Regions from separate parts of the Lysinibacillus sp. NPDC097162 genome, predicted to be linked through region 1. Evidence: riboswitches for the same ligand, from Rfam matches in the RefSeq annotation. Region 1 holds a riboswitch; the other holds the start of a gene.
The links. Region 1 has a riboswitch for lysine ahead of ACIQXW_RS07560 (transporter substrate-binding domain-containing protein). Riboswitches for the same ligand answer to the same signal wherever they lie in the genome.
Positions count from the first base shown of each region.

Region 2: another riboswitch for lysine. It lies ahead of ACIQXW_RS15980 (aspartate kinase); the one in region 1 lies ahead of ACIQXW_RS07560 (transporter substrate-binding domain-containing protein).

Region 1 covers NZ_JBIWDT010000001.1:1,507,160-1,510,376, reverse strand. The annotation lists gene odhB (2-oxoglutarate dehydrogenase complex dihydrolipoyllysine-residue succinyltransferase) at 1-806, shown strand, start outside; lysine riboswitch at 1,148-1,333, shown strand; gene ACIQXW_RS07560 (transporter substrate-binding domain-containing protein) at 1,453-2,304, shown strand; gene ACIQXW_RS07555 (amino acid ABC transporter permease) at 2,626-3,217, shown strand, end outside.
Region 2 covers NZ_JBIWDT010000003.1:271,772-274,988, reverse strand. The annotation lists gene ACIQXW_RS15980 (aspartate kinase) at 19-1,248, opposite strand; lysine riboswitch at 1,351-1,529, opposite strand; gene uvrC (excinuclease ABC subunit UvrC) at 1,667-3,217, opposite strand, start outside.

The sequences.
Region 1 (3,217 bases):
CACAAGGTCGCGTACGTGTACAAGACGTTGCAGCTCACGGTACAGCACCTGTAGCAGCACCTCAAGCGACACCAGCAGCACCAAAAGCAGTAGTAGCTGTTGATGAGTCACGTGTTACAGTTGAAAAAATGAGCCGTCGTCGTCAAACAATTGCTAAACGTTTATTAGAAGTTAAGCAATCGACTGCTATGCTTACAACATTCAATGAAGTAGATATGACAAATGTTATGGCACTACGTTCTCGTAAAAAAGATCAATTCTTTGAGTCTACTGGCTCTAAGCTTGGTTTCATGTCATTCTTCACAAAAGCTGTTGTTGCGGCGCTTAAAAAATACCCTTATGTGAATGCTCAAATCGTTGGCGATGAAATTCACTTAAATAACTTCTTTGATATTGGTGTAGCTGTATCAACTGAAGAAGGTTTAGTAGTACCAGTTGTACGCGATGCTGACCGCAAAAACTTTGCTGAAATTGAAGATTCAATTGCAGACTTAGCTAAAAAAGCACGCGATAAAAAATTAGGTTTAGCTGATCTTCAAGGTGGTTCATTCACAATTACAAATGGCGGTGTATTCGGTTCATTAATGTCAACACCTATTATGAACGGTACACAAGCTGCTATTTTAGGAATGCACTCAATTAAAAAACGCCCTGTAGAAGTAAATGGCGAAGTAGAAATTCGTCCTATGATGTACTTAGCATTATCTTACGACCACCGTATTATCGATGGTAAAGATTCTGTAGGCTTCCTTAAAACAGTTAAAGAGTTACTTGAAAATCCAGAAGATTTATTATTAAATTCTTAATTCGATAAATTAAGTATTCAAACCCTGCAAACTTAACTGTTTAGCAGGGTTTTTCATTTAGATTGATTTACGCTATAATGAAATTTGCTTGATGGTCTTAATGGCCTTTATTTGACTGGGAAATCGATTCTTATGGTTTATAAATCTTGTTTTTTATAATAAAAATTTGTGAAATGATGACAAACATAGTTAATGTTATTCTACTTTATTTATGGATTTTAAAAGGATTAAAGGCTAATTTTGTAATTAGTCAGAAAAATGATAAAACTATCTTGACGACTATGCTAGCTTTATAGTAATATCTATATATCAATTAAATAAACAAACCTCACTTTTGTTTTTTGTGAGGTAGAGGCGCGGTATTTATTAGTCCATTGCTGAGTATAAGCAAGCGAAGACGTAATGGAGAAGGAAATATCGCCGAAGTATAAAAGGAGCTCGTACTTTTATGCTGGGTCTGCAGTGAATAAGTGCAGGACTGTCCTAGTAAATTCAATTCCAGTTTACTAGGTTGTGCTATCTCGGAAACATGGAAATTATAGTGAGGATTTGGGCAACTGTCAATAAAAGGTAAGACCTAAGTTCAAAACTTAGGTCTTTTTTTGTACAGTTGCTTTATTTTTTTTACAGAAAAGGGGAGTTTTAGATGAAAAGAAAATGGTTGTTATTTATGTTAACAGCAATGACAGCAATCGTGTTAGCGGCTTGTGGTTCTGGTGACAAGGATGAAAAGACAACAGGTGATGGTTCAAAGGAAGAAACTGGTGGAGAGTTCCGCATTGGGATGGAAGCAGGTTATCCTCCATTTAACTGGACTCAGCAAGATGATGCAAACGGAGCAGTGAAAATTGCTGATAATGCAGAGTATGCAGGCGGTTACGATGTACAAATGGCGAAAAAAATCGCTGATGGCTTAGGTAAAAAATTAGTAGTAGTAAAAATGGAATGGGACGGTTTAGTACCTGCGCTTCAGTCAAAAAAAATCGATGCGATTGTAGCAGGGATGTCTCCAACAGAAGAACGTAAACAAACAATTGATTTCACTGAAAACTACTACACTTCTGATTTCGTAATGGTAATTAAAAAAGGTAGCAAATATGAAAATGCAAAATCAATTCAAGATTTTTCAGGTGCAAAAGTTACATCTCAGCTAAATACATCTAACTATAATGTTATCGATCAAATTAAAGGTGTAGAAAAGCAAACAGCGATGGAAAACTTCTCTGCAATGCGTGTAGCTCTAGAAGCTGGCAAAATTGATGGCTATGTAGCTGAACGTCCAGAAGGTATTTCGGCAGCAGCAGCTAATGACAAATTCACATTTGTATCTTTTGAAGAAGGATTTGATACAGATATTTCAAATACTTCAATTGCAGTTGGTTTACGTAAAGGTGATGCTAGTCTAGATAAAATTAATGAAATCTTAAAAGGTATTTCAGAAGATGATCGCCAAAAAATTATGGAAGAAGCTATTCTTCAACAACCTGCAGCTCAGTAATACAAAAAGAGATAGGGTTGTCCTTAACGAAAAAACAGCATACCGGAAATTTCAAGTATGCTGTTTTCTCTAAGTGAAAATTCACTTACAACATATAGAGAAGTTGATTTTTACTGATTGAAAGTCGTGACATTTTGCTAAGAGCGACTGGGACAGCCTTTATCATATTTAGTTTGTTCAGAAAGGCAGTCATTCTGAATAAAGTCATGTCTAAGAAGTGTGTCACATATTTTGAATAAAGCAAATGAATTCAAATGAAGAGATGATTTCACAAAAGGCATAATTGATATAAAGCAACAACACGTTGTTAGGAGGAACATCATGAGTTTAGAATGGATCATTTCTATTATAGAAAACAACTGGCAAATGTTTTTACGAGGAGCGTATTATACGTTACTCATTTCAACAATCAGTACAATTATTGGTGCATTCATCGGATTTTTTATTGGGATTATGCATACCATTCCAGTTCGTAAAAAAAGTATAAAACATTTTTTATTAAAATGTATTAATTTTATACTGACATGCTATGTTGAATTTTTCCGTGGTACACCAATGATTGTACAGGCAATGGTAGTATTTTACGGGCTAGATATTGCTTTTGGCATCGATATGCACTTTATTACTGCTGGTATTTTAGTCGTTTCACTAAATACGGGTGCGTATATGGCTGAAATCGTACGTGGTGGGATTGTCTCTATCGATAAAGGTCAATACGAAGCTGCTTCTGCGATTGGCATGGGGCATGTGCAAATTATGATGCATGTTGTATTACCGCAAGTTGCTCGTAACATCTTACCTGCAACAGGTAACCAACTCATTATGAATATTAAAGATACTGCCGTTTTAAGTGTAATTGGTGTAACGGAATTATTCTTTCAAACAAAATCGATTTCGGGTAATAACTTCCGTT
Region 2 (3,217 bases), on a different contig from region 1:
GATGTTGACTTCTACCTTTTAGTTTACGGGAATCTCTTCTGCTAAATTAAACTCCTCATGTAATGCGTTTGCAGCACGGATCATTTCGTCCTGTGGTACAACAACAGAAACTTTAATTTCAGAAGTACTGACCATTTTTACTGCAATATCCTCGCGGCGTAAACGGTCAAACATTCGTGCAGCAACGCCAGGATTTGATGCCATGCCTGATCCTATAATTGAAACTTTCGCTAAGCCAATTTCAAAATCTGCAAAGCTAAAACCAAGTGACAATTTACTATCCTCTAGTACACGTAAAGCATCAGCAAACTCTTCTTTTAAAATTGTAAAAGATACTGATGGTCTCACACCTTCTATAATAGCTTGCACAATAATATCAACATTAATGCGATTGTCTGCAAGTATAGCAAACATATCTGCTAACGATGCAGTTGAGTATGTATCATAACCGATTGTTAGGCGAATGATATCAGACTCATAAGCAACACCACGTACAATTAAATTTTTCTCCATTTCAACTTCCTCCTTCAATAAAGTACCTTCTGTATCTACTACGCTTGAACGAATAATAACTGGGATTTGAAACTTTTTTGCGAGCTCCACTGCACGTGGATGTAAAATATGTGAACCTAAATGTGATAGTTCAAGCATTTCATCATATGAAATCTCCTTTAACTTTCTTGCTTTTTCAATATGACGAGGATCTGCTGTATAAACTCCATCCACATTTGTATAAATGTCAACACGTTCCGCTTCTAATGCGGCTGCAATGGCTACTGCTGTTGTTTCTGCGCCACCCTTACCAAGTGTTGTTATATTGTGCGCACTATTAATGCCTTGCTCCCCCGCAACAACGACAATTTGTCCTTGTATCAAATGTTCTTTCATACGGCTCACATCGATATGGTCGATACGTGCATTAAAATGTTTCGCATCTGTTTGCACCCCAGCCTGCCAACCAGTCAATGAAACTGCATCATAGCCTTCCTCTTGTAAAGCAATTGCAAAAAGGGCACTTGCTAATTGTGAGGTCGTCGATAGTAGTACATCCATCTCACGTTTAGAAGCATCGTCTGATAAATCACGTCCCATCTTTGCTAAGTCTTTTGCTGTGCGACCCATTGCTGCAGTCACCACTACTACTTCATAGCCAAGCTCTTTTTTGGCTATAGCTATTTTAGCTACCTCTCGAATGCGCTCAGTTGAAGCGATTGCAGGTCCGCCAAATTTCAATACAATACTCGCCATTATCATCATTCTCCTTTTATCAATTCGTCTCTAGAACAGCAAAAAGGCAGCACTCACATAACGTGAAAGCTGCCTGCAACATGTACAATAAAAAGCTTGCGCATGTGTGATAGCTCTCCGAAACGTAAAGATTCGACAGTCTTACATCTATTAAATGCAAAACCAGCAAAGTATCGGAAACAACGATACTTCACTTCGGCAAGCTCCCCTTTCACACATTGTCACTGGATTTGTCCATCCTTCAATGTGCTACTATTGAATCTTGCACCTCTATCATCACTTAAAATAGTGAATTATTAATTTTTCTTATATGAAAATACTTCCTTTTTATGCATTGCTCACATAAACATTCATATAAGGTGTAATAGAACAAGATAGTGTTTTCACTTCATTGTTCTATGACAACCTTAGCATATGTCTAATCCTTTGACAATGTCTGTTGCTGAAAATAATTGTAAATACTGTTCGCTAAGTTCGCAGGTATTCCCGCTTCTTGAAGTGCAAGCTCACTTGCCTCACGAATCTTTTTAACAGAGCCGAAATGCTTCAATAATTGTTGCTTGCGCTTTGGACCAACACCTTCAATTCCATCTAGAACAGATTGAATAGCATTTTTCTCATGCTGTTGGCGTAAAAATGTAATGGCAAAACGGTGTACTTCGTCCTGAATACGCTGTAGTAAATAAAACCCGTCACTTGTCCGCTTTAATGCAATGACATCGGGCGGATCTCCAAATAAAAGCTGTGATGTATTATGCTTTTCATCTTTTGCTAAGCCCGCAATTGGGATAACAAGACCAAGCTCATCCTCTAACACTTCTCGCGCTACTTCCATCTGTCCTTTACCGCCATCTATTAGAACTAAATCAGGCAATGGCAATCCTTCTTTCAATACACGCGTGTAACGGCGACGTATCACTTCTTGCATTGCTCCGTAATCGTCATGTTTAGCGGCTGTGCGTGTCTTGTATTTACGATATTCCTTCTTTGCAGGTTTACCATCAATAAACACAACCATTGCTGATACCGCATCAGCACCATGCATATGACTATTATCAAATGCTTCAATGCGAAGAGGTGCTGAAATCCCCATTGCTTCACCCAATGCCTCGCAAGCACCAATTGTTCGCTCTTCCTGTCGCTCAATTAGCTGGAATTTTGCCGCCACAGCAATTTCTGCATTTTTCATGGCCAAATCTACTAGTTCCTTTTTTTGTCCTCGCTTCGGCGTTAGCACTTTAACCTCTAATAATTCCGTTAAAATTGCTGCATCAATCGACTGAGGAATAAAAATTTCCTTAGGCTTAATATGCTCAGGCTTTTCATAAAAGCGGCCAACAAATGTTAAAAATTCTTCCTCAACATCCTGATAAATAGGGAAGATGGAAACATCGCGTTCAATCAACTTACCTTGACGAACGAAAAAGACTTGCACACACATCCAGCCCTTTTCAACTGCATAACCGAATACATCGCGATTCGTAGTATCACTGGACACAATTTTTTGCTTTTGCATAACCGTTTCAATATGTGCAATTTGATCGCGGAACTCTTTCGCTCGCTCAAATTCTAGTTGCTCAGCTGCAGCCAACATTTTCGCTTCAAGCTCTTTTTTTACTGTCTCTACTCCACCATTTAAGAACTTCGTCATATCTTCAATCATATCGTGATATACTTGTGCATCAATTTCTTTTACACACGGCGCTAAGCATTGTCCCATATGATAATACAAGCAAACTTTTGAAGGTAATTGTACACATTTTCGAAGTGGGTATAGTCTATCGAGCAACTTTTTTGTCTCACTTGCTGCATACGCATTTGGATAAGGACCAAAGTATTTTGCTTTATCTTTTTTTACTTTCCGTGTTGTAATAAGCCGTGGATATTTTTCATTCGTAATTTTTATATACGGATACGTTTTATCATCCGTTAGCATGATATTGTATTTAGGATCGTGTAGTTTAATAAG